DNA from 3 places in the Shewanella sp. MF05913 genome. Region 2 is predicted to be linked to each of the others. Evidence: predicted binding sites of a transcription regulator. Region 2 holds the regulator's gene; each other region holds the start of a gene.
What was found. Region 2 encodes LexA, which represses DNA repair genes until DNA is damaged. Its sites were predicted from a motif close to TACTGTATNNNNATACAGTA; they were not measured.

Region 1 (10,868 bases), on a different contig from region 2:
AATCAAGAGCTTGCTTAGGCGTAAAATCGTCAGGATTTATTTGCGTTAGCTTAACCAAAGCGGGTGAAGGCTCCGGCATCGGCGCAAGTAAATTCATGCTCACTTGTGATGGTGCATGTTCTGATACTGCACTATCGCGATTTTCGAGTTGATGCAGTTTATGTTTAGCCGCTTTGATCACTTGATTTGGCACACCGGCTAATGCGGCAACTTGTAAACCATAACTTTTACTGGCTGCACCCTCTTGAACGGCATGCATAAAGGCAATGGTATCGTCATGTTCAATCGCATCTAAGTGCACATTGACTACGGCTGGTAATAATTCTGGCAATTGAGTTAGCTCAAAATAATGTGTTGCAAACAAGGTCAGCGCACTGACTTGTTTAGCGAGATATTCAGCAGCAGACCACGCTAGCGACAAACCATCATAGGTTGAGGTTCCTCGGCCTATTTCATCCATTAATACCAAACTATTGGCTGTCGCATTATGCAAAATATTGGCTGTTTCGGTCATCTCTACCATGAAGGTTGAACGACCCGATGCTAAATCGTCTGATGCACCTATACGTGTAAATATTCGATCAATTTCACCAATTTGAGCAGAATCTGCGGGCACAAAACACCCAATGTGAGCCATTAAAGTGATAAGTGCTACCTGACGCATATAAGTTGACTTACCGCCCATATTGGGGCCGGTTACGATCAACATTTTGCGTTGAGGCGTCAGGCTAACTGGGTTGGCAATAAAGGCTGATTGACTCACCTGCTCAACCACAGGGTGGCGACCTGCATCAATATGAATTCCGATATCGTTTGTCATTTGTGGACACTGATAATTGAGGGTTTCTGCTCGTTCGGCAAAGTTACTTAATACATCTAACTGTGCGGCTGCAGTGGCGAAGATTTGCAGTTCTTGTAATTTAGGTAACAGTAAGTCAAACAGTTGTTCCCATAGCTGTTTTTCTATTGCCAACGCTTTACCTTGGCTTGAAAGTACTTTTTCTTCGTATTCTTTAAGCTCTGGGGTGATATAGCGTTCAGTTCCTTTTAGTGTCTGGCGGCGCTGATAGCTTAATGGGACCTTATCTGCTTGTAAGCGACTGACTTCAATGTAATAGCCATGCACGCGGTTATAGCCCACTTTGAGAGTACTGATCCCAGTTTGCTGTTTTTCGCGAGCTTCCATTTCGACCAAGTAATCATTGGCGCCTTCACTCAGCTTACGCCATTCGTCTAACTCAGCATGGTAACCGCTTTTAATCACGCCGCCATCACGAATTAACATCGGTGGGTTATCGACAATAGCGCGTTCGAGCAAGTCGTGCTGCTCAGGAAACTCACCCAATTGCGCCGCTAACGTAGACATTTGCTGTTGCTGGCAAGTTGCTAGCGTTTGTTGAATGGTCGGCAGCAATGCTAAAGCTTGCTTTAAACGCGAAAAATCACGTGGTCTGGCACTGCGCAAAGCAAGGCGGGCCATAATACGTTCAATATCACCTAAGCTTTTCAGTTGCTCGTGCAGAGTGTGGTAAAGGTCTTGTTCAATTAATTCATTTACAGCGCCGTGGCGTAATTGAACGGCTTTGCGGTCGCGAAGTGGTTCATGGATCCAACGTTGCAACATGCGGCTGCCCATAGGCGTTGCTGTATTGTCGAGTACCCATGCCAGGGTGTTATCACGGCCGCCAGATAAATTTTGGGTTAGCTCTAAGTTGCGACGAGTCGCAGCATCTAAAATGATTGATTCAGATTGATTAAAGCGCACAATCGAATTGATGTGCGGTAAGGCCATTTTTTGGGTGTCTTTGACATACTGCATTAAGCAGCCTGCAGCTTGTAATGCTAAGCGTGCGTCACTAATACCAAAGCCATGCAAATCTTTAGTGCCAAATTGATTGAGCAATAAATTGACACAGGTATCGTAATCAAATTCCCATTCAGGGCGGCGTCGGATCCCTTTCATGTTATTGATTAACAGCATGTCAGTAAAATCTTCGCTGTAAAGTAATTCAGCTGGATGAGTACGCTGTAACTCTGCTTCTAATGCTTCACGAGTCGGTAGTTCCGCAACAACAAAACGTCCTGATGAAATGTCGAGCGTGGCATAACCAAAACCCGTTTTACCTTGATAAAGCGCCGCGAGTAAGTTGTCTTGCTTCTCTTGTAATAGCGCTTCATCAGTTAATGTGCCAGGAGTCACAATACGTACCACTTGACGTTCAACTGGGCCTTTTGATGTAGCAGGATCGCCAATTTGTTCACAAATGGCCACAGACTGGCCAATCTGTACCAACTTAGCTAAGTAGCCTTCAACAGCATGATAAGGAATACCCGCCATTGGGATTGGGTCGCCACCGCTTTTACCGCGAGCGGTCAATGAAATGCCCAACAGTTCAGATGCTTTTTTAGCATCATCATAAAATAACTCGTAAAAATCGCCCATTCGATAGAACAGCAACATGTCGGCATGAGCGGCTTTTAAGCTCAAATACTGTCGCATCATCGGGGTATGTTTTTCTAAATCGCTGGTATCAATTACAGTCATTATGGACTCTTCACTCTATCAATCTTGGGGCATGAAACTTTATGACGCTAATATTAACAATTTTTATCTTCGGGGTATAAATCAATTCACAATAAAAATGCTTGGTGGGTAAAATATTGATGTAAAAAGGCAATTCGGCTAGGAATAAAAAAAATTACGATCAACACTTGATACTGTATGACTATACAGTATACTGATGAACATATTGAGATGAGTTATAACATCTCACCTAAATAAAAATCGCATTTTACTAAACGTATTGAATGCCTTAAGAGGGTTTTACAATGAAGGTTGATCCAAACAAAGAGAAAGCACTTGCCGCCGTATTAAGCCAAATTGAAAAGCAATTTGGTAAAGGCTCAATTATGAAATTGGGCGAAGACCGCACAATGGATGTTGAAACTATCTCTACCGGTTCACTTTCATTGGACGTCGCCCTAGGTGCTGGTGGTTTACCTCTAGGCCGTATCGTTGAAATTTACGGACCAGAGTCATCAGGTAAAACAACATTAACACTCGAAGTGATTGCAGCAGCTCAACGTCAAGGTAAAACCTGTGCGTTTATCGACGCAGAGCACGCATTAGATCCTATTTATGCGAAAAAGCTTGGCGTAGATATTGATAACTTATTGTGTTCTCAGCCAGATACTGGTGAGCAAGCCCTTGAGATTTGTGATGCCTTAACTCGCTCTGGCGCTGTTGATGTGATTATTGTCGACTCGGTAGCAGCACTAACACCTAAAGCGGAAATCGAAGGCGAAATCGGTGACTCACACATGGGCCTAGCCGCACGTATGATGAGCCAGGCAATGCGTAAGCTTGCGGGTAACCTTAAGCAGTCAAATACTTTACTTATTTTCATCAACCAAATCCGTATGAAGATTGGTGTGATGTTTGGTAACCCAGAAACCACAACAGGTGGTAACGCACTTAAGTTTTATGCTTCTGTACGTTTAGATATTCGTCGTACCGGTGCTGTAAAAGACGGTGATGAAGTAGTGGGTAACGAAACACGCGTTAAAGTCGTTAAAAACAAAATTGCAGCGCCTTTTAAACAAGCTGAATTCCAAATTCTTTATGGCCAAGGTATTAACCGTACCGGCGAATTAGTTGATTTAGGTGTACTTCACAAAATCGTCGACAAAGCCGGTGCATGGTATAGCTACAAAGGTGAGAAAATTGGTCAAGGTCGTGCAAATGCAGGTAAATTCTTAACTGAAAACCCAGCCATTGCGACAGAAATTGATACTACCTTACGTTCAATGTTACTTGCTAGTGGTACAGGCAGTTCATCAAGTGCTGATGACGGTGATGAAAACATTGATTTAGAAACGGGCGAAGTTTTTTAATTAAGCCTTAGTCATCTGACTCATAGATTGACAAGTAAAATGAATAAAGTGTCGCGGTGCGCATATTGTGCACCGCGATTTTTTTATAGAAAACGCGGTAAATATTAAAACGATTCAGTTATCTCTTTCTTCAGTTATCTCTATCTAAAGCGTAATTATTTAATGCGTCAGTGTCTTAAATTTCCTCGCGATACACTTCTAACTCAAATTCTGTACCTACTTTTTATGTGAGACGCCTAAGCACTGTTCCGCGTTATATTTAATCTGACCTAATCTTAGGGCCTATTAATCTTTCAAGGTTGTTTTTGCAGCGAATTGTTGGCCACTACTTACATATATTACTGCGCTGCAGAAACTGTGAGGTATAGTTATTCTACATAAAAAGTAGATTACGCCGTAAAAGTGGTCAACAAACGCTGCCCGAAAGGTTCGGCTAAAAACGTTTTACTCTTTGTTGAATGTACTTTGCTTAGATGACTAGGCATCAATCCATTCGTCTCGATTAAAACGTTTTTAACTCGAACAAAATTCAACCATCAAAGAACAACAGACCCTAGAATCAGTAAAAAATCTAATAAGACACTTAATGAGCAAACATGTTTCATCTGTTGAGAATGGCTGTGAAATGTATCGTTCATTCATCGATTTTTGCTCAGATGATAATCGGCTCGCTCGTCTCGCTTCTTGCGTTAAATTCAGTATATAATGCCTACATTTACTGGCTTGCATGTCAAGCTGGTTACCTTTGTATTCTTCTATTTCAGGGCCATTTCATGTTTCAGACTACAGCAGAGTTAAGAAGTGCTTTTTTAAAGTATTTTGAAGATAACGGACATCAGGTTGTTGATAGCAGCTCACTCGTTCCCACAAACGATCCAACACTGTTATTTACCAATGCGGGTATGAACCAGTTTAAAGATGTGTTCCTCGGCATGGATAAGCGAAATTATACACGTGCGACATCTTCACAACGCTGCGTTCGTGCGGGTGGTAAACACAACGATTTAGACAACGTAGGCTATACCGCACGTCATCATACTTTTTTTGAAATGCTCGGTAACTTCAGTTTCGGTGATTACTTTAAAGAAGAAGCGATTCGTTTTGCATGGACATTTTTAACCGAAACCTTAAAACTGCCTAAAGAACGTTTATGCGTCACCATCTATGAAACCGATGATGAAGCTTATGACATCTGGACCCAGAAAATTGGCGTACCTGCTGAAAGCATGATCCGTATCGGTGACAACAAAGGTGCTGCGTTCGCTTCAGATAACTTCTGGCAAATGGGTGATACCGGTCCTTGTGGTCCATGCAGTGAAATTTTCTATGATCATGGCGATCACATTTGGGGTGGTCGTCCTGGCACTCCAGAAGAAGATGGCGATCGTTTTATTGAAATTTGGAATATTGTATTTATGCAATATAACCGTCAAGCCGACGGTGAAATGTTGCCATTACCTAAACCTTCAGTTGATACCGGTATGGGTATTGAGCGTATTGCAGCCATCATGCAAGGTGTTCATTCAAACTACGAAATCGATATCTTTAAGCAATTAATCGCTAAAGCTGCTGACATTATTGGTGTCTCCGATTTAGAAAATAAATCGCTACGCGTTATTGCTGACCATATCCGTTCATGTGCTTTTTTAATCGCTGACGGTGTTATGCCATCAAACGAAGGGCGTGGTTATGTGCTGCGCCGTATTATTCGCCGCGCAGTGCGCCATGGTAATAAGTTAGGCGCAACTGATGCCTTTTTCTACAAATTAGTGCCGACGCTAATCAGCGTGATGGGCGATGCGGCAAACGGCTTAAAAGCCATGCAGGCGATTGTTGAAAAAGCCTTAAAAGCAGAAGAAGAACAGTTTGCCCGAACCCTAGAGCGCGGCTTAGTCATTTTAGACGGCGCATTAAATACCCTTAAAGGCGACACGCTAGATGGTGAAACGGTCTTTAAACTGTATGACACTTATGGCTTCCCTGTCGATTTGACGGCTGACGTATGTCGCGAACGTGATATTCATGTTGACGAAGCGGGTTTTGAAGTCGCAATGGCAGAGCAAAGGCGTCGTGCTCAAGCTGCAGGTAACTTTGGTGCAGACTACAACAGTAATTTAATTATTGATGCTGAAACCGCGTTCTGTGGCTATACCGAGCTTACGGGTGAGTCAACGGTAACGGGTTTATATGTTGATGGTAAAGCTGTTGAGCAAGTTGTTGCTGGTCAAGATGCTATTGTCGTTTTAGCCAATACCCCATTTTATGCTGAATCAGGCGGGCAGGTTGGTGATAAAGGCTTGTTAACGGCTCAAGGTATTGAATTTACAGTGAGTGATACTCAAAAGTTTGGTCAAGCGACAGGTCATCAAGGCCAATTAGCGCAAGGTCAATTAGTCGTAGGGCAAACGTTATCTGCACAAGTGGATAAAAAATTACGTCACCGTACTCAGTTAAATCACTCTGTGACTCACTTGTTGCATGCTGCATTACGTCAAGTATTAGGTTCACATGTTACACAGAAAGGGTCGTTAGTGAATCCTGAGCGTCTGCGTTTCGATTTTTCACATTTTGAAGCGGTTAAACCGTCAGAATTAAAAGCGGTAGAAGAATTAGTTAACACCCAGATCCGTCGTAATCATCAATTAAAAACTGCCGAAATGGCCATTGATGAAGCCAAAGAAAAAGGCGCTATGGCGCTATTTGGTGAAAAGTACGATGACCAAGTACGTGTTGTGACGATGGGTGACTTTTCTATTGAATTGTGTGGCGGTACTCACGTTGGCCGCACGGGCGATATCGGTTTATTCAAAATCACTTCCGAAGGCGGTATCGCTGCGGGTGTACGTCGTATTGAAGCCGTAACGGGTGCTGCGGCTATGAGCTACGTTGCAGAGCAACAGGCGATGCTAGAAGAAGCTGCGCAGTTGCTCAAATCAGACAATGCATCTGTTGTGACTAAATTAAAAGCCCAATTAGATAAAGTGAAGCAGCTTGAAAAAGAGTTATCGCAACTTAAAGATAAATTAGCGGCTGCAGCCAGCGCGGATATGGCAGGTGATGCTAAAGACATTAATGGCGTTAAAGTGCTGGTTAAATTGATGGAGGGCGTAGACCCTGGCTCATTGCGTGGTTTGCAAGATGAATTAAAGCAGAAGCTTAAATCAGCCATTATTGTGCTTGGCACTGCAAAAGATGGCAAAGTTAACCTGATTGCGGGTGTTAGCAATGACTTAACTAAACAAGTTAAAGCAGGTGAACTGGTTGCTATGGTCGCTCAGCAAGTAGGCGGTAAAGGCGGTGGACGCCCTGATATGGCTCAAGCTGGTGGCACACAACCTGAGAACTTAGCGGCTGCATTAGCATCTGTTGAACCTTGGATTACTGAGCGTTTGAGCTAACATTTAGCCAAAATAGCGCTTTAATTGGCACTTAGGGCATAAAGTCTAAGATATTCAACTTTATAACTTGAGTGCTAACAGTAGATTTGGCATAGTGAAGTAACTCGCTAACAGTAAAAAGCGTTTAAAGGGATTACTAGGGTAATAAGTTGTGATTGCAACTGTGTGCGTACACAGGTCATTAATGGTTTTATCTCTGTCGTTTTGTTATTGGTTTTGCTGTTTAGATTTATTTAACACCGTGGTGAGTGCAAATATGATGAATTTGGACTTATTACGTATTGATAGTTGATATTTTCGTCAGACTTTAAAATTTCCGAATAGATAATGCTTTATAAACTGACGTATTTAGAAATAGATACTATGATTTTATGTAGAGCGAACCTTATAATAAACGCATATTACGGACAAAGCGTGTTATGCAGATTGAACTAAAGGAGCAATCGAATGCTAATTTTGACTCGTCGTGTAGGCGAAACATTAATGATTGGTGATGAAGTCACCGTTACTGTGTTAGGTGTTAAAGGTAATCAGGTACGTATTGGTGTTAATGCACCTAAAGAAGTATCGGTTCACCGTGAAGAGATCTACCAACGTATTCAATCTGAGAAATCAGGTACGCCTCCAGAAGGTGGCAATTACTAATTTCGGCTATTTTGTCCGATAAAAATAAAGTCAGCAGTTTGCTGACTTTTTTGTTTTTTGAGTAAATGATCATTTTTGAGCGGTATAAAAAAGTCTTTGAAAATCATTTTTTAAAGTAATATTCGTAAAAATGAATACAGTTTTCACGACTATTTGAAGCTATTATCCCCAATGTGATTAAAAACAGTCCAAATGAAGATAGGATCCCTAAAAAGGGTTTGACTTATTTTCGTCAAACAGTAATATGTGCGCCAAGAAAACGGAGAGGTGGCCGAGTGGCCGAAGGCGCTCCCCTGCTAAGGGAGTATGGGCTTTAAATCCCATCGAGGGTTCGAATCCCTCCTTCTCCGCCATTTCTTAAAATAGTAAAATCGATGCGGATGTAGCTCAGCTGGATAGAGTACCTGGCTACGAACCAGGCGGTCGGAGGTTCGAATCCTCCCATCCGCACCATTTACTATTAATGTGTTAACCATGAATGCGCGTGTAGCTCAGCTGGATAGAGTACCTGGCTACGAACCAGGCGGTCGGAGGTTCGAATCCTCCCACGCGCACCATTCATGTTTCACCAAAACCCAAATTTCGCGCGTGTAGCTCAGCTGGATAGAGTACCTGGCTACGAACCAGGCGGTCGGAGGTTCGAATCCTCCCACGCGCACCATTTTTGCGGAGAGGTGGCCGAGTGGCCGAAGGCGCTCCCCTGCTAAGGGAGTATGGGCTTTAAATCCCATCGAGGGTTCGAATCCCTCCTTCTCCGCCATTTATTGTTTTAGCAGCTATAATGGTTGTGTTACTAATAAATGGCATGTTGTACCGATTTTGCGCGTGTAGCTCAGCTGGATAGAGTACCTGGCTACGAACCAGGCGGTCGGAGGTTCGAATCCTCCCACGCGCACCATATTAAAAACGCCCTGTATTTATACAGGGCGTTTTTTTATGTCTGTTTGCTAGTCTCATTCACATTGCTAATCCTCTTTCATATCCTTTCTGCTATTCGTTGGGCTCATTAACGTGATGATTTAGGCTCAATCAAGTACATATTTCTTAACCAATCTGAACTGGGAATAATGAAAGGTTTTCAAAAAGCCTTTTGTCTCGCTAAATGCGTTGAATGAACTTGCAATCGGCTAGCTATTGACGCGTTAATTCACCTTATACCAATTCTATTAATTATGTGACCAATCAGAGCCACTCAGATTGTTCAGTTTGAGGCGCATTGTTGAAATAATGGTTATTCCCTTTTAAGGCAATGCAACAAAGAAATGAACGGTCTGAGTGTCTCCTGTAAGGCGGGTTTCTGTGTCTTCCATGCTGCTTAATAGCATTTTGACGTACGACTGCATGGATGCAGAAGGTAGAGCAACGCAGGAGCTGTTGCCGAGAACAACTATGCCTACAATTCTATTACTTGCCTAGAAGGCACAGAACTCCCGCTGAATGACCAGATAATTAATGGAATTGGTATTGTTAGCAAAAAATCACAAGTTTGAAACATTTGAACCTTAATGATTTGATATTAAACATTTTGTTTCCATCTCTTATCTCGAGTTCAGGTTAATTAATTACATTATTATTCATTTTTATTGCTTAATATCAGTTATTTTATTCGTTTGCTTAAGTATGATGCACTATTTCGGCATGTTGCTTGACCGTTAATGTTATCTATTTTGTGATTTATAGATTGAAATTACGTAAATAATTATAGAATCTTTATTTATTGGTGGTTTATTTTGAACATTCCTTTGCTGCACTGTCATTGAACATTTTTTTTGGTAAGACCAATTTACAAAAGGATAGCAATGTTGACGTATATTGTTTATATTTTGTGACAGGATTTTGAGTTTATGTCGCGTTAATCGTGACGTTGACTCAATGGAACAGAGTATTAAATCGATATTAAATTGAATATTTATGCTTTCTGAATTAGCAATTGTTAATCCGTGGCTCAACATTACGGCTGCAAATCGACTTGTCACCATCGCGCACAGTGATGGTGCATCGACAGCCTCAACAATTTACGACATAAGATTTAATGGTTAGAAAAATAAGCGAGGAAGCATGACATCGATATCTGAGCAGTTATCCGATGCGCTGGGCATCATGATAATGGGCATGGGCCTAGTGTTTATCTTTTTAAGTCTATTGATCGTGGGTATAGGGATTGTTGCAAAGCTTTTTCCTGCGCCAGTGGCTACACCAACACCTGCGTCGATAGCACCAAGAGCATCGGCTCAGTCAGCATTAGATCCTAAGCTGGTAAGCGCAATTACCTCTGCGATACATCAATACCGCGCGAAATAAATTTGGAGTCAATATGAGCAAGCCATTAGCACTAACCGATGTTGTCCTACGTGACGCCCACCAATCAATACTGGCCACGCGGTTACGTATCGACGATATGCTGCCCATTGCACCGCTATTAGATAAAGTTGGATTTTGGTCACTTGAGTCATGGGGTGGGGCCACATTCGACTCTTGTATTCGTTATCTTGGCGAAGATCCGTGGGACCGTATTCGTGAATTAAAGAAAGCCATGCCTAATACGCCGCAGCAAATGTTATTGCGTGGGCAAAATTTACTAGGCTACCGTCATTATGCCGACGATGTCGTGACTCGCTTTGTCGAGCGTGCTCATACCAACGGTGTCGATGTGTTCCGTATTTTCGATGCAATGAATGATGTACGTAACCTTGAAACGGCAGTTAAGGCAGTTAAAAACGTTGGCGGACATGCACAAGGTACAATTTCATTTACCACAAGCCCAGTGCATACCATCGATACCTGGGTGGATATGGCTAAGCGTTTAGAAGACATGGGCGCAGATTCTTTATGTATTAAAGATATGGCTGGTTTACTTAAGCCAATGCAGGCCTATGAGCTTATTAGCCGTTTAAAGTCGCAAACTGACTTAATGGTTTCGATGCATTGTCA
Region 2 (10,868 bases):
CCTCAAACATAAAGTGCTCGAAGAGATGCTGGTTGTGGGGCTAATTTGTTTACTCTTTTTATTACATGCCCGCTCGACATTAGTGGCCATTATCACTCTACCCATCTCGATTTTGATCAGCTTTATTGCGATGCATTTTATGGGGGTGAATGCCAACATTATGAGCTTAGGCGGGATAGCTATCGCCATTGGCGCAGTGGTTGATGCATCAATCGTAATGGTAGAAAATACTCACAAACATTTAGAGCATTATCGCCAACAACACGGCAGTGCCCCTGAGGGCGAAGCACATTGGCAGCTAGTAAAAGAAGCCTCTGTCGAAGTCGGCCCAGCACTGTTTTTCAGTTTATTAATTATTACCTTAAGCTTTACCCCTGTGTTTGCGTTAGAAGCACAAGAGGGGCGCTTGTTTCATCCTCTCGCCTTTACCAAAACCTTTGCTATGGCCGCATCGGCAATTTTAGCCATCACCTTAATTCCGGTATTAATGGGCTATTTTGTTCGTGGAAAAATCCCCGATGAGCGTAAAAACCCACTCAGTCGTATCTTGATTGCGCTATATCAACCGCTATTAAAATGGGTGTTACGTTTTCCTAAAATCACCATAATGATGGCATTAGTGGCATTGCTCAGCGCCTATTATCCCCTTAGCCAAATGGGCTCAGAGTTTATGCCAACGCTAGAAGAAGGTGACTTGCTGTATATGCCCACCACATTACCCGGCGTTAGTGCAGGGAAAGCGGCGGAGATTTTACAACAAACAGACAGGCTGATTAAAACGGTGCCTGAAGTTAAGCGGGTATTTGGTAAAGTGGGCAGAGCAAAAACAGCCACCGACCCCGCACCGTTAACCATGTTAGAAACTACCATTATGCTTAAACCCACAAGCGAATGGCGAACTGGCGTCACATTAGAAAGTATCATTGCCGAACTGCAAAAAACGGTACGTATTCCGGGTATGACTAACGCTTGGGTACAACCGATTAAAACCCGTATAGATATGTTATCCACTGGTGTTAGAACCCCGGTCGGCATCAAAATATCAGGCTCAAATGTTGAGGAGTTACAGCGAATAGGCAGTGAAATAGAAGCAGTAGTAAGCCAATTACCGGGCACCTTATCGGCATTTGCACAGCGCAGCAGTGGTGGTCGTTATATTGATATTACCCCTAACTTGAAAAATGCCGCCCGCTACGGCATGACACTCAAAGACATTCAAGATGTGGTGCAAATTGCCATTGGCGGCATGACGGTGGGCGAATCGATTCAAGGTCAGGAACGCTACCCAATTAATATTCGTTACCCAAGGGAGTTACGCGACAACATTGAAAAGCTAAAAGACTTACCCGTGCTCACTAAAACCGGTAAATACCTACCCTTAAGTTACCTCGCTGAACTGACCATTAGCGACGGCGCGCCGATGCTTGCCAGTGAGAATGGCCGCCTTATTTCATGGGTGTTTGTCGACTTAAAAGATATTTCAATTGGTGAGTATATTACCCAGGCTCAAACCGCACTCGATGAACAAATTAGCTTACCTGCGCGTTACAGCTACAGCTTTGCCGGCCAATATGAATACATGCAGCGGGTTGAAGCTAAAATGACACTGGTGATCCCGCTTATGATTGCGGTGATTTTTATCTTGTTGATGATGACCTTTAACTCAACAATTCAGGCTCTGGTGATTATGCTCAGTTTGCCATTTTCACTGGTGGGCAGCGCATGGTTACTTTACTCGCTCGAGTTTAATTTTTCGGTGGCGGTATCGGTTGGCATGATAGCACTGGCTGGTGTGGCCGCTGAGTTTGGGGTGGTGATGCAGGTGTACCTCAACAACAGTATTGCCGCTTACAAACGAGAAGACCGTTATCAAACTAAGGCCGACTTAACGGCTGCGCTTATCGAAGGTGCGGTAATGCGTATACGCCCTAAAGCCATGACGGTTGCCACCATCTTTTTTGGCTTATTACCCATCATGTGGGGCAGCGGTACAGGCAATGAAGTGATGCAAAAAATTGCTGCACCTATGGTAGGCGGTATGGTCACCGCGCCGCTATTATCGCTATTTGTGATACCGGCGATTTACTTACTAATTTATGGTCGACGGTTGCCTGCATAATCATTGGCAGACGCTATAAAGCAAAATCCCAAACAATGTATTGTTTGGGATTTTTATTATCACATCAACAACCTAAATTAAGCTGAGGTTAATTCCGCTTAAGTGACTCATTAAGTTGATCCGCTTCATCTTGTTTCTTCTTCTTACATGCAGCGATGTCATCAGGATGACCGTGTTTGCATGGATCGCTGGCTAAAATCGCCATAGGCAGATTGAGTATCATGTAATCTGTATCATTTTTATTATCGTCGGCATTGCCAGCATTGCCTAAACGGTTTGGCGACGTGCCGCTACAAGCCGTTAAGACAAGTAAACTAGACCATATCAGGCTCGATAAGAGGGTCGATTGCACAAGCTGCTTTTTCATTATTGAGTGATCCTTTGTTTTTCACGCGCTAAACTCATCATCTTAAACATTCCCCATGCCATAATCGCGCCACCAATAACCAACATTGCATTAATAATCATTGGGTGAGCTAGCATAGGTAAAAAGCCTTCGTCAAAGCCGGCAAATATTCCGTAAAGCCCCAGACCAAACAATAACGTGCCGGGAAAATCGATAATGGCCACCATTAGCATACTGCGGTTAATTCGTGCTAATGCTGTTTGTGTTGTTTCTTGAGTCATAAATTCATCCTTGGGTGTATTCCATCTGTATTGCTAATCAGTCTGACATCGATTGTTAATTTGAGTTCAAATAATGACCTAATACAAGATACTAAACATTTATGCAGCTGGGTCCAATAGCGAAATAATCGAGAAAAATCCGCCTTGCGGATCATTGAGTACCGAAAAACGTCCCACATTAGGGATGTCGGTAGCGGGTACGCACACGGTCGCGCCCAAACTTTTTGCTTTAGCGAGCGCGGAATCGCAATCATCAACTGCAAAATAGTTCATCCAATGCGCTGGCGCATCGCCCCATTCTGCCGTCATTTCCATCATGCCGCCAACAGCTTGCTCACCCACATACCATTCGGTGTATTCAAAATCGGCCATATCTGCAAGTTTGGTTTGATAGCCTAGCACCTTACTATAAAATGCTTTAGCGGCTGCGGTGTCACGACAGGCTAACTCAACCCAGCATAAGGTATTAGCTTCTTGTGCCCGTTTTATGCCTATATGATCTTGCCCTTGCCACAGTGCAAAACGGCTACCTTCAAGGTCGGTGCATAATGCCATGTGGCCTGCGTCCCCAACCGAATGTGGCCCAGCTATCACTTGTCCGCCAGCTTGTTTAACTAATTCAGCGGTAACATCAACATCATCAACAGCAAAGTAGAGCGTCCAATGTGTGGGCAACGCTTGCATATCCTCTGGCATTGGGTACATCGCGCCAATATCGTCACCTTCAATTTGCAACATAGTGTAATGCCCTTCAGGCATTGGCATATCATCAGCTTCCCAACCAAATAATGCCTGATAAAACGCTTTACCAGCGCTCCAATCGTGTGTAGCCAGCTCAATCCAGCATGGTTGCCCTTGTTGATATTGTTGTACTTTCATTATTGTTGTCCTGTAGTCGCAATTACTGATAGGTAATAGTTATAAGTTAAGTTGATATCACCCAAAAAGCAAAAAGCCTTCAAACGAAGGCTTTTTTTAAAATGCACTGTGAAAATCAGCTTATTTAAATACCGGCAGAATATCGGCCATGGCCAGTAAGTGACAGGTTGCGGTAATCATGCCAAACAACACAACAATCACAATTAATGGTGTCCCACCCGGCACTTTAAACCCACTTGATTCTGGATACAATTGACGCACTTTATAGGCTAATAAAGCCGGTACAATTACCGCCCAAACGGTAGCGGCTAATGCGGCAAAACCAATGGCAATAATAAAACCATTAGGAAATAATAAGCCCAAAATCGTTGGTGGGATAAAAGTCACTGCAGCGGTTTTAACACGACCTGAACGCGAGTCATCAAAACCAAATAAATCGGCAAGATAATCGAATAAACCTAAAGTCACCCCTAAAAACGATGACGCTACGGCTAAATTGGCAAATAACGTCAGCATATTGTTAAGCCACTGACTTGCCATCGCACCCGATAAAGCCTCAACCAACACGCCGATATTTCCGCCTTTGGCAATCACATCGGCAAATTGGCTACGTGGAATATTACCCATGGTCGCGATAAGCCAACACACATAGATAATGAGGGCGATGCTAGTGCCTACGACTATCGCTTTGACAATGGTATTAGCATCTTTACCATAGTATTTAACTAAACTCGGTACATTGCCGTGGTAGCCAAAACTGGCTAAGCCAAAGGGAATGGCAGCAAATAAATACGGCAAATAACGGCTTTCACCGTCTGGTGACACTAACTTAGTGGTGTCGATTTCAATCAATAAATTACCTATTGCTAAAAAGAAGGTAATCACCATACCGCCGAGCATAATGGTGGTAATACGATCAACCGCTTTAGTGCTAATCAATACGATGAACGCTAACACTGCCGCAAACACTAAACCGGCAACGCTTTGAGGTAAGGTTACGCCAAGTGCCGACAAGCTATGATTAACAATAGAGCTGCCACCACTAATATAAGCGTAGGTCAAAATGTACAAGACAAACGCAATGGATACGCCATTAATGACTCGCCAAAATTGACCTAATGTTTCACGGGTTAACGTATCGAAACTGGCACCGGGTTCAAAATGCAAGTTAGCTTCTAGCAGCAATAACCCCGACATTAACATGCAAAACCAGACACCTAATAGCATGGCAATTGAATAACCAAACCACATTCCGGCACCCACAACTGGCAATGAAAACATGCCAGCCCCCACCGTGGTGCCCGCAATAATCATCGCACCGCCCAATAGAGACTTCCCTTGTGGACGGTGCTTTGCAGCATTCATATGGTTGGCCATTAATGTCCATGCTCCGCGTGCACACTATCAACAATGGTTTGTCTTACTGATGAGCTCAATAACTGGTTTGCATAATCGCGAATTCTAATCACTTCAGACCGATGCTCAACACTGCATAAATAGCCCAGTTCTTTTAGCTTAACGCTTAAGGTGTTATAGAGTTTTTTGTCATAAAACTCTGGCGCTGTGATGCCATGCAATGCACCTAAACGCTGTGCTAATAAGTGACTATCGGTTTCAAGCTCTGAGCGTTCTAAGTCAGGCTTTATCGCTAACAAGTTAAAGATAATGGCATAACGCTGTAACGTTTCGCTGATAGTTTCTGCTAACAATAATAATTGCGCAGTGTACCGAGGCGTGACTTCAAAATGAGCTTCGCCACTGAGTAAGCCTTGTTCAACCATAAAGTCCAAAAGGCTGTCGATATGCTGTGGCACATCGTCAATACCCATAAATAATTCAGCTTTTAGCAACGGATAAAAATCCATCACAACGGCATGAATTTTTTCGCGGTCACAAATATCATATTGCACTAAACAACTGGCAATTAACGACGGAATCGCCATGACGTGAATAATATTGTTGCGGTAGTAGCTCATGGTGATAGCAATTTTTTCATCAACAGAAATAATTTCACCAATGGCATCTTTAGTGCTGACAAACTTATTCAGTGATAAACAATGATCAACAATCGATTTACCATTACCTTCTGCAACCGAAGTGTAATTTGTATAAGGTACCGTTTTCAGCATCGCTAAATACAAATCTAACTGACGTTCTAACAAGCTGCGCTCTAATGCATTTCGCTCAGAAGCTAGCAAGACTAAACTCGTTAATGTCACTGAACTTGCGGCGGCAGCGCCGTTAATATTAGTCATCACACGGTTAGCCAATAAGTTAACTGATGGCGTAAACCAAGTCGGTTTTTGCTCTGGGTCTTTGGCCACTTCTTCACGCCAATCTGGAGCTTGTTGATTTAAAAAGTTTTGTAGATTAATCGGCTCACCAAAATTCACATAACCTTGGCCAAAATTACCTAATTTACGAATGGCACCAAACACTTGCCACACTGACTCTTTTTGCTTTTTCTTGCCGCTTAACTCTTTGTGATAAGTGGCGACTTCCATCACATGGTCATAACCTAAGTACACAGGCACAAGCGTTACAGGTCGCTCAATGCCGCGCAATACACTATTGATAGTCATGGCTAACATACCTGTTTTAGGGGCAAGTAAACGTCCGGTACGAGAACGGCCACCTTCAGTGAAGTATTCAACCGAATAACCTTTAGCAAACAGTTGGTCTAAATACTCACGAAACACAGCAGTGTATAGCTTGTTGCCGTTAAAGCTACGGCGGATAAAGAACGCGCCACCACGACGGAACATCGGGCCTGCTGGCCAAAAGTTTAGGTTAATTCCCGCAGCGATATGCGGTGGCACCATGCCCTGATAATACAAAATATACGACAGTAGTAAGTAATCCATATGGCTGCGATGACACGGCACATATACAATTTCATGACCATCATGGTGTAATTGGCGGATTTGTTCAGCGCCTTTGATATTGATACCACTGTATAGCTTGTTCCACAGCCAAGTAAGGAAGCGCTCAGCGATACGGATTAAACTGTCTGAATAGTCCGTGGCAATTTCATCTAAATATTCAATGGCTGTTTCACGGGCTTTTTCAGGTGACACTTTCTTGTTAATGGCTTCTTCTTCAATCGCTTTTTTGATTGAATCCGACTTAAGCAACGAAGCAAAAAACATTTGTCTGTTGGGCAGCTGCGGGCCCGTCATCACTTTACGTTGACGACTGAAATGCACTCGAGCTACACGGGTTAATTTGTGGGCAATACTTTTATCGAATCCATGTTCATCTGCCATATAGCGTAAAGATAATGCATTAGAGAACTGGACAAAGTTATGTCTACCAAGAAACAAAATCATTAGCCATTTACGTAACCACGTTGGGCTTTCACGCTCAAGCACTGCCGCCTTCATGCTGTCGTCTTCTTTACCAGGCGTGCGCCCCCAGTACAAACTCACGGGCACGAGTTGAATATCCAAATCCGGACGTTGACGATGAAGCGCCAATAAACTGGTGAAGCTATCGATAAACTTTTCACCACTTTCGCGTTTACCAAAGAGTGGCTTACGCCCCTCCAAACACACAATACGTGGCACTTTTAAGCCATCAACGATGAGTGGGTCATATGGACTCGGCATTCCAAAGCCCTCAGTGATTTCGCTTAGCGCAGCGGCATCACTGATTGACTCTGTTTTCATGACATAAACCAATGGTTTATTTGGATCTAAATTAAGATCATCAAAAGGGTCATGCGGGACAACAATGGTTTGAACCATCGATTTCTGTACCCATTTTAATGCACGTAAAAATATTGAATTTGGTTTTGACATAGTTACTTTCGCAATATAAGCCACTGTAATATTGCTGCATAGGATACCAGAAACCACCCTTGATACACTATCTGGCTGTTTTATCTTTACTTTGTGAACAGTCCCGAACTGAACAACTCAATTAAAATATAGAATGAAACTGATATAAAACATACTGATAGGCAACAATGCCGTAACAAAAAACAAAAAACGGTTGGTTAATACTTGCGCGAACAAAAACACTGTATATAATGACAGTCACTGTATAAAAAGACAGGAATCATCATGAGACCGTTAACGCCGCGCCAAGCAGAAATTTTAGACTTAATTAAAAACAATATCGCCGAAACAGGTATGCCACCGACTCGTGCTGAAATTGCGAACCGTCTTGGCTTTAAAAGTGCAAATGCTGCCGAAGAGCATTTAAAAGCACTCGCCAAAAAAGGCTTTATCGAAATCATGCCTGGCACTTCAAGAGGTATCCGCTTACCTCATGAAGAACAACAAGAAACAGGATTGCCGCTGATTGGCCAAGTCGCTGCTGGTGAACCCATTTTAGCGCAAGAGCATGTAGAGCAATATTATCAAGTCGACCCAAACATGTTTAAACCCGCAGCCGATTTTTTACTGCGAGTACGTGGCGACAGTATGAAAGACATTGGCATTTTAGAGGGCGATTTACTTGCCGTACATAAAATGCAGCAAGCACGTAATGGCCAAGTAGTTGTGGCCCGCGTTGAAGACGACGTCACGGTGAAACGTTTCGAGAAAAAAGGCAATGTTGTCTATCTACATGCCGAAAACGAAGCATACACCCCGATTAAAGTAGACTTAAGTTGCCAAAGCCTCACCATTGAAGGGCTTGCCGTTGGCGTTATCCGTAATGGAGATTGGTTATGAACAAACTAATGGGCACTGCCCCACGCCACCCAGGTTTATGGGCTGATTCAACAGAAGCAGAATTGTATGGCAACCAAACCATTCAAACATTACAAACCGTCACTCAAGGTGAGTCTGAGTTAGGGCAACTGTGCAGCCAGTTAGCAACCTTAAGCCGACAAGGACGCTGGATAGTGCTCATTAGTCCTCCGCATATTGGTTATAAGCACATGCTGGCAAGTGCTGGTGTAAGAATGGACCGGATCTTATTAGTACACACTAAAGATGAAGTTGAAACGTTATGGGCAATGGAAAAAGCATTAACCAGTGGCACTTCAAGCGCTGTGATTACCTGGACGAGTTCACTCGATGCACGTGACAGTCGCCGTTTAGAAATTGTCGCCAAAAGTGCACGTGCTTTAGGTGTGGTAATTGAAGATGTGAATACTCACTTACCTGAAAAACATCAAATCGTTAATCCAACAATGCCTTCTGCAACAAGTAATTTTTCAGCATTTCATTAAGTACGAACCCTTCAACACCAAGCCCTGCATCCAATTCAGGGCTTTTTTTTACCTTTTTTCAGCCAATTAGCGAACAAAGTGATCTTGATCAATGTTTAATCTACAAGTAATGTTGTTAACAAGGATGAAACATTTTTTATCTTTTATTTGACGTAATTTGGCAGATAACACCGCCATCGATGGGAATACGTCAATACAATTTGATTAGTTCAGTCGTAGGTACAAGTGTGGTGTTCAGCTAACAATAAAAGCGTAAACTGCCAGTTTACAACCACCAAGTTACTTTGAGGTCATCAAACTTTTTTGGGAACCGAAGAGTTTGCATAGAGCAGAGACTTACTGTGTGACTCTTCTTTGTAGTTGCTATTTGCAATTAGCAGAGGAGAAGTCTTGTGAAGCAATGGTGGTATTGTTTATTGGTTGTGCTGATAGCACTTCCGCTTGGGGCTGCAGAAATGCCCCTCAACATGACTCAAGGCGTAACAGATATCAGTGGTAAGGTTTACGACCTCCACATGACCATTTTATATATCTGTTGTGCTATTGGGCTAGTGGTGTTTGGGATCATGATTTACTCAATGATCTATCACCGCAAATCTAAAGGCGCTGTCGCGGCCAATTTTCACGAAAGTACTAAAGTGGAAATAGCCTGGACAGTCATTCCGTTTATCATCTTAATTGCTATGGCAATTCCTGCTACTAAAACCCTGATTGCAATGGAAGACTCCAGCGATGCGGATCTGACCATAAAAATTACGGGGTCGCAATGGAAATGGCACTACAGCTATTTCGATAAAGACATAGAATTTTACAGCACACTCTCAACTCCAAGAGAACAAATTGATGGTGATCAAACCAAAGGTGAAAACTATCTACTCGAGGTAGATAAGCCTCTGGTATTACCGATTAATCGCAAAGTGCGTTTTTTAATGACCTCAGATGATGTAATCCATTCTTGGTGGGTACCGGCATTTGCCGTTAAAAAAGATGCTAATCCCGGTTTTATTAACGAAGCCTGGACGCGTATTGATAAACCAGGGATCTACCGTGGTCAATGTGCTGAACTTTGCGGAAAAGATCATGGCTTTATGCCCATAGTGGTCAATGCGCTTTCTGAAGCAGATTTTGATAATTGGCTGATTGAGCAAAAGCAACTGGCTAAAACCGAAGCCGCAGCAGCTGCGGCCTCTATGTCGCAAACCTTATCTCTTGCAGATTTAAGCAAACAAGGTGAACAAGTGTACCTTGCTCGCTGCGCAGCCTGTCACCAACCCAATGGCGCGGGTCTTCCTGGCGTATTTCCATCATTAATAGGTAGTCCGATTATTAAAGGCCCTGTTGAAGATCACCTTAATATTGTGATCAACGGTAAGCCCGGCACAGCGATGCAAGCCTTTGCTAAGCAAATTTCGCCTCAAGAAATGGCAGCCGTGATTACTTATGAGCGTAATGCGTGGGGAAATAACTCAGGCGATGCAGTGCAAGCAGCAGACGTAGGTAAATTTTCAAGTAACGGTGCCGCAGCACCTAATGCAGCGGCAGCAAAAGCCAACACAGCAACAGCTATGGTTGATAATACTGCTGATACGCTAGCCGAAACAGTCAACCAAGCTGCTGAAGCCGTTGCAAAAGCCGTGACACCAGAGGAATTACCCATACTCACCATGGAAAAGCTTATGGCTGAAGGTGAACAAGTCTATGCCGCTACGTGTGCAGCGTGTCACCAACCTACTGGCGCAGGCATACCTGGCGCATTCCCCTCACTCATTGGCAGCCCAATAATAACTGGACCAGTAAGCGGGCATATCGAGATGGTTATGCACGGCAAACCAGGCACAGCAATGCAGGCTTTCAGTGCTCAACTTAGCCTACAGCAAATTGCCGCTGTGATTACTTATGAGCGTAATGCCTGGGGAAATAACTCAGGTGATGCAGTTCAAGCTGCGGATGTGAGTAATTTTTCCAGTAACAGTGCAGCTTCACCAAAGCCCGCAGCGCAAGTAACAAATACAGCAACTGCTGTCGCTGATACTGTTGCAGACGCGGTAACCGATGCGGCTA
Region 3 (10,868 bases), on a different contig from region 2:
TTGGACACTCGTGATTGGCAATCAAGTTCGCGTAGGCTCGTTATTTGAATTAAGACGACAAGTGCACTTTTTTACCGAACTGGGTATTTTACCTCCGCCAAAAATTGCTAAATAACGCGCATTCACAGCGTGGTGTTCTCAACATTTTTACTCCTCAGCGATAAACCTCAACTGCGGATCTAAACGATAAATCTAAGCGATAAATCTAAGCGATAAAATCGATTATCTACGTCCAACACTCAAATAGTCTTTACATATCAGTATTAATTCAATGGAATGATGAAAAACTATCACCTTGAGCCTAAGTCTAATTGCATCGCAGCGAGTAAAAGCAGTAAAGTGACAACATTATCATTTTGCTAAGGAATTGCGAGGGATGTCTAGTATTCTTACCCCGCTAATCGCTGTCTTCGCCATTATGCTGCTAGGCAGCTTAGTTCAAAAGTTGAGACTGCTTCCCGCCGACACCGATGTCGTGCTTAATCAGTTTGTCTATTATGTGGCCTTCCCTGCTATTTTATTAATTGTATTAGCAGAAACACGTATTGAAGACATTGCTCAATGGGGCTTTATTGCCGGCTTTAGTTTAGCCATGGTAATCACTTATGCATTCGTTATTGCGCTGTCTCTTTGGCAAGCACCAAAGCAACAAGCCATCGCGGCAATGCGTGGATTAAACTCAACCTTTGGCAATACTGCCTTTATTGGCATCCCATTAATGAGTTTAATGTTTCCCAATAACAAAATGGCTCTCGTCGCTGCGGCCATCGCCAGTTTGTTATCAGTCATCATGTTCGCTTTTGCACTGGTGTCTATCGAACTTGCTAGCCGAAACAAACAATCCTCTGAACCAGCCATTTTAATCATGGCTAATGCACTGGGTAAAAACCCTATCGTTGTTGGCAGTGCCATTGGGATCGCATTATCGGCTTGTCATATCAGCCTCCCTAATAGCGTGTCATTGATGTTACATCAATTGGGTAATACCTCGAGCCCTTGCGCCCTATTTGCCATTGGTATGGTGTTAGTCAAAGCCTTACGTCAACAAACAGGCAGTAAGCTGTTTACAGCCAGCTTAATTGCTGAACTCAATGTGATTAACCTGTTTAAGTTGGTCATTCAACCTCTTATTGCCTACGGCTTATTAATTGCATTTGGGGTTGAGCTACAATGGTTAATCATGGGGGTGTTACTAGCCTCACTCCCTACTGCAGCAAGTGTTTACTTACTGGCAGACCGTTACCAGGTGCATGCAAATGTGAGTGCGCAAGCAATACTCTATGGCACGTTAATGACCTTTATCAGCCTGCCGATCATTGAATCTTTATTGAAGACTTACGCTTAAAGTTAATTGAATTAATGATGTGTTCAATCGGCTAATGATTGAGATTGGTATAACTATCGTGCGATTCGTGATTAACAAATAGACAAAGATAATTTTCGGTCTACTACTTTACTGTATAAAAAATCAGTATATACTGTTTATCAATACAGTGGTTTGGTGGTTTCATAGACAGGAATTCATTATGCTTTGCCAACTCAGCATCAACAATTTTGCTATCGTACGTTTTTTAGAACTCGACTTTAAAGCCGGTATGACAAGCATCACCGGGGAAACCGGTGCAGGTAAATCGATTGCAATCGACGCTCTGGGTTTGTGTTTAGGCAACCGCAGTGATGCCAATACTGTGAGACCCGGCGCGAATAAAACCGAGGTCAGTGCACGCTTTACCCTACACGATGTGCCGTTAGCAAAACGCTGGCTTGAAGATAATGATCTCGACGCTGACGACGAATGCATTCTTCGTCGTACCATTAATAGTGATGGACGTTCTCGCGCCTACATCAACAGTAATCCCGTTCCAGTGACGCAATTAAAAGCTATAGGCCAATTATTAATTGGTATTCATGGCCAACATGCCCATCATGCGATGCTCAAAAGTGAGCATCAATTAAATCTGCTCGACAGTTACGCCAACCACAAAATATTACTTGATAACGTGAGCGCTAGTTATGTTAGGTGCAAACAAGTTGAAAATGAACTCAAGCAACTAGAACAAGCTCAGCACGAACGTATTTCACGCCAACAACTGTTGCAATATCAAGTAGAAGAGCTAAACGAATTTAACCTAGGTTTAGACGAGTTTGATGACATTGAGCAAGAACATAAACGCTTGGCAAATGGCACTGATTTAATCGAACGGTGTCAGGCTGGTTTGCACTTACTTACCGAAAGTGACGATGGCAATATTGAATCACTGTTAAATAAAGTCGCCGCCATTGCAGACACGCTTCAAGGCTATGATGAATCACTTGCGCCTATTAGTACCATGCTGAACGATGCGTTAATCCAAGTTCAAGAAAGTGCTAGCGAAATCGAGAGCTATTTAAGCCGTCTTGAATTAGATCCTGAGCATTTTGCTTATCTTGAAAAACGCTTATCAACGGCAATGCAATTAGCACGCAAGCATCATGTAGGCCCAGATAAATTGGCTTTGCATCACCAAGCGCTAATGGCAGAACTCAAAGAACTCGCTGGCGATGAAAGCAAACTTGACGAGATAAGACTGCAATTAGATGCGAGCAGAAATGCCTATTTAGTCAATGCACAGAAACTCAGCCAAAGCCGCAATCGTTATGCTAAAGAGTTAGATAAATTAGTCACCCGCTCAATTCATGAACTTAATATGCCTAAAGGTAAATTTAGCATCGAAGTGAATCACGACCCAGCCAACATTTCAGTGAATGGCTGTGACAACATTGAATTCATGGTGACCACTAACCCAGGGCAACCTTTACAACCGATTTCCAAAGTCGCTTCAGGCGGTGAGCTATCGCGTATAGGTTTAGGTATTCAGGTGATAACCGCTAAAAAAGTCGCAACCCCAACATTAATATTTGATGAAGTTGATGTGGGTATTTCAGGCCCTACGGCATCTGTAGTCGGCAGAATGCTGCGCAGCCTTGGAGAATCAACTCAGGTGTTGTGTGTTACCCATTTACCTCAAGTTGCAGGAAATGGCCATCAACACATGTTTGTAAATAAGTTTAATAAGGCCGGCAGCACTGAAACCACCATGCAAGCACTAGATAAAGATCAACGCGTTAATGAACTGGCACGTCTACTCGGTGGAGACGTAATTACTGAAAACACCTTAGCCAACGCCCGCGAATTATTGCAATAGCGTCATGGCTTATCAAAAGCTAACCATCATATTACCATTGTGTTAAATGGACTTTGAGGATAAAGAGTGATGATGACTTTGTTAAAAACGATAGGCGTGCTGGTTGGGTTAATAAGCAGCTTATTAGTCTTTGCCGTTGTTTGCTTAGTGGCAATCAACGCGTCTGACAGAACAAAGTCTCCAAATACATTATTAGTTGAAAGTTGGCTAAAACAGCAGCCTGTTGAGTCGAATGAAAATGGGTTTACCTATGCCATGGCGTTACTCAACGCCACAAAGGAGAATCAATCGGGCCAATCTACCACGGCGCTCACTTTTAATGCTCAACAGAATAAATTAACAGCTAACTTTAAAGACGCTTGCCAACTAACAGATTGGGATACTTGTAATGCGTTTTTTAGCCACAATAGCGAAACCATTAAACGTGTAATTCATACTCATCAAGCGAATATTGAAAAATACAATACATTAATTACTATGCCTGATTGGCAAGAAAGCGATGAGTCTTTAACAACTCAACACCTACCTCACTGGAGCCTGCTTTTTCAACTAAGGGATTTAAGCATACTTGCAGCAATAAATAGACCTGACTCAACGCCCCATAAAATCGATGTTGATGCTGCGATAGTATTCTTAAACAAAGATGCTCATTTTTGGAATAACGTTTATCACTCCTCTCGTTCGGTATTAAGTCATACTATCGCCAATAATATGCTTAAAAAACAGCTGAGTTTTGCGAGTACTTTAGTGAAAGAAAATCCAAATATCGTGACGAAAAATACTACATGGCAATCAGCTTTTACATTGTCTCAACGTGACTTTGAGCGTATTTTTTCAGGTGAATGGCTATTTGCTCGTAATATCATGCAACAAGCGGTAACAGATGCACAAAAAAACAGCGCGCCATTTTACGAAAAATGGTTGGTGAATACTTTTGTTCATCTCATTGATGATGATAATCTTCGTTCTGAGTATTTCGTCAATGTGGTCAAAGAGCCAGTGTTAACCAGTTCATCAACACTTAAACAGCCTGATTATTGTGGCACTGACAATAAGTTGCAGCAATTATGGCAATTACGCTATAACCCGATTGGTAAAATATTAAGTTGTACTTATTATGAAACAGATCTGAAGCTGCGCGTCGTCAACATGAATAATGAAATAGAACAGCTACGCAACAATTTAATGTTGCCTCAATAAACTTTAGTATCGTTGAGTTTGTAACAACAAGCATCAAATATAAAAAAAGAGCATATAGTGCTCTTTTTTTCGATGTTTAAGGCTTCGTTATAATTTATGGCAGCGTTATAAATAATACACAGCCAACTGCACGCCGATTAATGCAAATATTCCCGCTAAGACATCATCGATCATAATCCCAAAACCACCATGAACTTTGGCATCAAGCCAGCGGATAGGCCAAGGCTTAATTATGTCAAAAAAGCGAAATAATGCGAAACCAAGCACTAACCACATAATACCGACAGGCACCGCTATCATAGTGATCATTAAACCGACCACTTCATCCCACACAATCGCACCGTGATCATGGACGCCCATGTCTTTGGCGGCTTTTCCACAAATATAAAAACCAGCAAGCATACTTAACACAGTAATTAACAAGTATTGCGTTAAGCTTAATTGTTGCATTAATAGCACTATAGGCACAGCCGCTAAGGTGCCAAAGGTACCAGGTGCTTTCGCCGCTTTTCCGCTACCAAAGCCTAATGCTAAAAAGTGAATAGGATTAGCTAAAGACAGCTTATTGACGAATTTATCTTGAGTGATAAGTTTCATAATCGGTTAACTAAAATGTTCAAAAGTTCGGGAAACAGGGACAAATGCCTTACCGTCGTCGACTAATTTAAGTTTATCACCAGCACAGATTTGGCCAATTTTGACAAATTTAACCCCTGCATGGATAAGCGCAGTATCAATAGCGCCACGTTGAGACTCTGGAACAGTAAACGCTAACTCGTAATCTTCACCGCCTGTTAACGCATAACTCAGCGCGTCTTCACGACTTAAGTTGGCTTTAAGTGAAGCAGATAACGGTATTTGATTCACATCTATAATAGCACCCACTTTAGAGGCTTTTAACACATGGCCAATATCTGACATTAACCCATCAGACAAATCAATCGCACTGGTGGCTAATGTTCTTAACGCTTGGCCTGCTAATACCCTAGGGGTTGGATAATAATGACGATTAATCAGGTATTCTTTATCTTCAGTATTAACGGTTTTAGTGCCTCTTAAAATATCTAAGCCTAACGCTGAATCACCTAATGTACCTGTGACGTAAATCCAATCGCCAATTTTAGCGCCGGCACGTGTCAATGCTGTGCCTTTTATCACCTGGCCATTGATGGTGATGCTAATACTGCGTGGGCCGCGAGTGGTATCGCCACCAATTAATGCTACGCCATAATATTCTGCAATTTCAAAAAGCCCTTCGCTGAAACTTGCTAACCATGATTCATCCACACTCGGCAGCGTCAAAGCCAAAGTAAACCATGCTGGCTCAGCACCCATTGCGGCGAGATCAGATAAATTTACGGCTAAAGATTTATACCCTAATGCGTGGGCTGGAATATCGGCTAAAAAATGGACATTTTCAACGAGAGTATCGCATGAAATCGCAATTGATTTGTTTTCAGCAGGATTAACCAAAGCGCAGTCGTCGCCAATGCTAAGCGCAACATCGCGTCGTTTTTGGCCTTTATTACGAAAGTAATGTTCGATAAGTTGGAATTCTTTCACATTCAGTTTGGTGCGGTAAACCGACCACCTTAATTTAGAAACAATTAATAGAAATGAAAAACGGTATCCGAAGATACCGTTCTGGTATTACTTTTGCTTCACAATCTTATCAAGCAGACCGTTAACGAACTTGTGACTATCGTCTGCACCAAACACTTTCGCTAATTCGATACCTTCGTTAATTGCCACTTTAAACGGCACATCTTTACGGAAGGTCAACTCGTAAGTTGCCAAACGCACGATAGCTTTTTCAACTGGTGAAACATCTTCGAAATCACGATCTAAATGTGGCTTTAGCAAATCATCAATCTGTGAAGTTTTTGACGCTACACCTGATAATAATTCACGAAAATAAGCAACATCTACACCATCAGTGTTCTGTTCAGTTAAAAACTCATGTTCTACGTCAGCAACATTGTTCTTACTTAACTGCCATGAATAAATGGCTTGAACGGCTAAACGGCGGGCCTTACGGCGCTCTGAAGGTTTCATACTTTTCCTACTATTACAGCTGTTGTTCTAGTTGTTGCAGTACGTTAACCATTTCAAGTAAACCCAGTGCAGCTTCGCCGCCTTTATTACCTGCTTTAGTACCTGAACGCTCAATAGCTTGTTCAATGGTATCTGTAGTTAACACACCGAATGAAACAGGTAGGTCATATTCTAAAGCAACTTGTGCAAGACCTTTGTTACATTCACCGGCAACAAAATCAAAATGAGGAGTACCGCCACGGATCACCGCACCAAGTGCAATAATGCCGTCAAACTTGCCACTTGCAGCAACACGCTTCGCCGCTAGTGGTAATTCAACTGCGCCAGGAACACGTACAACAGTGATGTTGTCGTCACTTACCTGACCGAAACGCTTTAATGTGTCTATTGCACCATCAAGCAGACTTTCAACTAAAAAGCTATTGAATCGCGATATTACGATCGCCACTTTGGCATTTTTCGCTTCGATATTACCTTGAACTACGTTCATTCTATCTTACCTAAATTAGCTAAAGCACCCGGCTCGGGGCAAAAAGAGGCGCTATGATATCACAGCCATTAGCCCTGAGCGCTATGCAATTAATGAAATTGTTAAATTTACCACTTACCAACATTACTCGGCAATATAGTCCGTCACTTCTAAACCAAAGCCTGACAACGAGTGGTAACGCTTTGGTGAACTTAATAGGCGCATACTCGTCACGCCTAGATCGGATAAAATTTGCGAACCGACACCCACCCGACGTGATGTTCCTTGCCACATTGCGGGCGCTGGCGATTGGCCATTATCTTCAGCTTCAAACGCTTTTACTTTTGCCAATAACTGACTTGAATGTTCATCGTTACCCAGCAGCACTAAAACGCCGCCATCTGCTGCGATACGTTCCATGGCTTTCTCTAACGGCCAACTGCGTTTTTGATCGCGCTCAGAGTGCAGTAAATCGTTGAAGGTATTTTGCAAATGAACCCGCACCAAACAGTTTGCTTTAACTTCGTCTTTAACCAAAGCATAATGCAATTGATTATCGATAGTGTCTCTAAAAGTAACCATAGTAAATTCACCAAAACGGGTCGGTAATTTACACTGTGCTTCACGTACTACGGTGGTTTCATTGGTGTTACGGTATTCAATTAAATCGGCAATAGTACCGATTTTAATGCCGTGTTTTTCGCTGAATATTTCAAGATCTGGGCGGCGCGCCATGGTGCCGTCGTCATTCAAAATTTCGACAATGACACCCGACGGCTCACAACCGGCTAATCGCGCTAAATCGCAACCGGCTTCAGTATGACCAGCGCGCGTTAACACGCCACCCTCTTGTGCCATCAACGGAAATATATGACCAGGCTGTACTAAGTCAGACGCTTTAGCATCTTTAGCCACGGCCGCTTGTACCGTTACCGCGCGGTCGTGGGCGGAGATGCCTGTGGTTACACCCGTTGCCGCTTCAATCGAGACGGTAAAGTTAGTCGAAAATTGGGCATTATTATTGGTAACCATTAGCGGTAAATTAAGCTGCTGACAACGCGCTTTGGTCATCGTTTGGCAAATAAGCCCACGGCCGTAGGTTGCCATAAAGTTGATTGCTGCTGGCGTCACTTTATCAGCGGCCATAATCAAATCACCTTCATTTTCTCTGTCTTCATCGTCCATCAAGATAACCATTTTACCTTGACGAATATCTTCAATGATTTCTTCTATGCTATGTAGCGCCATTGTCAGACCTTTATATATTAAGAGTTTGCTTCAATTCTGAAGTTGTCATTCTATTTTTATTTTATAAGTAAGCGGGTATAAAAGTTAATACGCTTAACGTAAGAAACCAGACTTGGCCAATAACTCCATCGTCACACCCGATGATGGCTTGGCATGGTCTGCTTCAGGCTGCATTAACCGCTCTAAATAACGAGCAATTAAATCCACCTCAATGTTAACGTTATCACCCACTTTTAAATTCACTAATGTAGTTTCACCGGCAGTGTGAGGCACGATAGTTAATCTAAAACGACTTCCATCTACTTCATTAACGGTTAAGCTCACACCATCGATAGTAATCGATCCTTTATGAGCGATATAGCGACTCAGTGTTGCGGGGGCTTTTAACCAAAATTCTAGCGCTTTGCCTCTGTAGGCACATTGTTCAACTTTAGCGATACCATCAACATGGCCGCTGACCATATGACCACCTAACCTTGTTGTCGCCGTAACGGCTTTTTCAAGGTTTACTTTTTGGCCCACTTGATAATAACTAAAACCGGTTAACGCCACCGTTTCAGCGGAGATGTCAGCCACATAACCGTCAGCTAAGCGCTCAACCACGGTTAAACACACACCATTAGTGGCGATACTGTCGCCTAATTTCACGTCGGTTAAATCTAATTTACCACTGGCAACGGTTAAGCGAATATCGTTACCTTTGCGATCAATTTTACGTAATGTACCAAGGGCTTCGATTATCCCAGTAAACATAATGACTCACTTTTAACGTTTATACTTTGCTGTCGCTCAGACTTTTAGCCTTGGCAACAAGCAATTAATAGGGTTTGTTATATCTGAGGATATAACGCTTATCATTGCCAATACTGCGCTCATCAATGAGTTGCAACATGGGCGTTTGTTCTATGGAAGTATAATCTGGCAATTGCAGCATATTGCGTCCATGACTGCCAAGGATCTTAGGGGCTTGGTAAATCACAATATCATCCGCTAAATTTTGTGCTACAAATGCACCCGCTAACGTTGAACCGGCTTCGACTAACACAGAATTTGCTGTGTTGCCTAAATACGTTAACAAGGCCAACAACGGGATTCTACCTACCGAGTCACACTCTAGAACTAAAAAAGACACATGCGCTGGAAATGTCGCTTTGACTTGCTCAGGATATTCACAACACGAGACCAATAAAATCGGGCTCAGTATAGAAAATAATTGTGGCGTTGCCGTTAGTCTTGCAAGGCTATCTAATATGACTCTTAGAGGCTGAAAAATGTCATTCGGGTTAAGGCGAGTCGTTAACTCACCTAATGATTCAAAACGGACATTTAAACTGGGATCGTCAATTAGCACGGTTTCAACGCCAGTAATTAACGCACAGTGACTGGCTCGATACTTTTGCACATCAGCACGAGCAGCGCTGCCTGTAATCCATTTTGAGACGCCATTAGATAACGCTGTTTTTCCGTCTAAACTGGCAGCCACTTTAACCGTGACCCAGGGTAAACCGGTTTTCATGCGTTTCATAAAACCCAGGTTAAGTGCATAAGCTTGCTCAGTGAGTAACCCCACATCCACTTGAATGCCGGCCTCTCTTAACATTGCAATACCACGACCAGACACTTCAGGATTGGCATCTGTCACTGCGACGACCACTCTAGCAACCTTGGCATTTATCAAGCCTAATGCACATGGCGGCGTACGCCCATAATGACTGCAAGGCTCTAATGTTACATACGCTGTTGCACCCTGTGCAGTTAATCCATTTTCATTAACCATCTTTAGGGCGTTCACTTCTGCGTGTCCCTGGCCGGCACGTTGGTGATAGCCCTCACCGATAATCTGTCCATCAGCAACAATCACACAACCGACACATGGATTGGGCCGCGTGGTATAACGGCCTCGCTCTGCCAGCATAATGGCTCGGCTCATCATTTCAATATCGACGCTAGACCCGTTAGACATGGTTATCACTCTCGTTTGATATCATGTTAAGCACACAAAATAGTATTCAAAAAATTAGCGTTTAGTCGGTGATTACTTTTGCAGTTTGGCAATCGCTTCGCCAAATTGAGAGACATCTTCAAAAGCACGATAAACCGAAGCAAAGCGAATATAAGCCACTTTATCTAAGCTCATTAATTGCTCCATCATCAGATTACCAATCATTTCAGAGTCCACTTCACGTTCACCTGTTGCGCGCAGCGTTGATTTAATCTTGGTCAGAGCTTGTTCTATTTCATCAATGGATACCGGGCGTTTTTCAACTGCACGCAACATACCGCCGCGCAGCTTATCTTCGTCAAACGGTTGTCTGGTGCCATCACGTTTTATCACTCTAGGCATGACTAATTCAGCGCCTTCAAATGTGGTAAAACGTTCATGACATTCGGTACATTCCCGGCGACGGCGTACTTGATGGCCATCGGCCACTAATCGAGAATCGATAACTTTGGTGTCGGTCGCGCTACAAAAAGGGCAATGCATTGAACCTCCTGCAGAAAACAAAATGGCCGCTAAAATTAGCGGCCATTAAAGTTTATCCTATTTGTTGAGCAAGGTTAACCTAAACCTCAACAGCAATAGTGATTAACCGTATACAGGGAACTTAGCACATAACGCCAACACTTGGCCTTTAACGCGCTCAATAACCGCTGTGTTAGATGCATCATCTAAAATGTCGCATATCCAGGTTGTCAGCTCTTTCGCTTCA

Region 1: a site for LexA is predicted at 2,717-2,736, ahead of recA (recombinase RecA). Genes of this name have one in related genera too.
Region 3: a site for LexA is predicted at 1,477-1,496, ahead of recN (DNA repair protein RecN). Genes of this name have one in related genera too.

Annotation. Positions count from the first base shown of each region.
Region 1 covers NZ_JCAYNT010000023.1:37,800-48,667, forward strand. The annotation lists gene mutS (DNA mismatch repair protein MutS) at 1-2,545, opposite strand, end outside; gene recA (recombinase RecA) at 2,830-3,894, shown strand; gene alaS (alanine--tRNA ligase) at 4,668-7,292, shown strand; gene csrA (carbon storage regulator CsrA) at 7,740-7,937, shown strand; tRNA gene AC19MV_RS19815 (tRNA-Ser) at 8,199-8,290, shown strand; tRNA gene AC19MV_RS19820 (tRNA-Arg) at 8,314-8,390, shown strand; tRNA gene AC19MV_RS19825 (tRNA-Arg) at 8,418-8,494, shown strand; tRNA gene AC19MV_RS19830 (tRNA-Arg) at 8,522-8,598, shown strand; tRNA gene AC19MV_RS19835 (tRNA-Ser) at 8,606-8,697, shown strand; tRNA gene AC19MV_RS19840 (tRNA-Arg) at 8,759-8,835, shown strand; gene AC19MV_RS19845 (OadG family transporter subunit) at 9,996-10,238, shown strand; gene oadA (sodium-extruding oxaloacetate decarboxylase subunit alpha) at 10,252-10,868, shown strand, end outside.
Region 2 covers NZ_JCAYNT010000004.1:175,222-186,089, forward strand. The annotation lists gene AC19MV_RS07860 (efflux RND transporter permease subunit) at 1-2,119, shown strand, start outside; gene AC19MV_RS07865 (hypothetical protein) at 2,208-2,486, opposite strand; gene AC19MV_RS07870 (hypothetical protein) at 2,486-2,746, opposite strand; gene AC19MV_RS07875 (VOC family protein) at 2,846-3,625, opposite strand; gene mtr (tryptophan permease) at 3,746-5,002, opposite strand; gene plsB (glycerol-3-phosphate 1-O-acyltransferase PlsB) at 5,002-7,425, opposite strand; gene lexA (transcriptional repressor LexA) at 7,690-8,304, shown strand; gene AC19MV_RS07895 (cell division inhibitor SulA) at 8,301-8,807, shown strand; gene coxB (cytochrome c oxidase subunit II) at 9,200-10,868, shown strand, end outside.
Region 3 covers NZ_JCAYNT010000023.1:8,658-19,525, reverse strand. The annotation lists gene AC19MV_RS19715 (DUF3319 domain-containing protein) at 1-115, shown strand, start outside; gene AC19MV_RS19710 (AEC family transporter) at 377-1,345, shown strand; gene recN (DNA repair protein RecN) at 1,527-3,185, shown strand; gene AC19MV_RS19700 (hypothetical protein) at 3,255-4,385, shown strand; gene AC19MV_RS19695 (phosphatidylglycerophosphatase A family protein) at 4,491-4,982, opposite strand; gene thiL (thiamine-phosphate kinase) at 4,989-5,948, opposite strand; gene nusB (transcription antitermination factor NusB) at 6,036-6,440, opposite strand; gene ribH (6,7-dimethyl-8-ribityllumazine synthase) at 6,454-6,930, opposite strand; gene ribBA (bifunctional 3,4-dihydroxy-2-butanone-4-phosphate synthase/GTP cyclohydrolase II) at 7,054-8,157, opposite strand; gene AC19MV_RS19670 (riboflavin synthase) at 8,251-8,910, opposite strand; gene ribD (bifunctional diaminohydroxyphosphoribosylaminopyrimidine deaminase/5-amino-6-(5-phosphoribosylamino)uracil reductase RibD) at 8,975-10,120, opposite strand; gene nrdR (transcriptional regulator NrdR) at 10,193-10,642, opposite strand; gene glyA (serine hydroxymethyltransferase) at 10,745-10,868, opposite strand, start outside.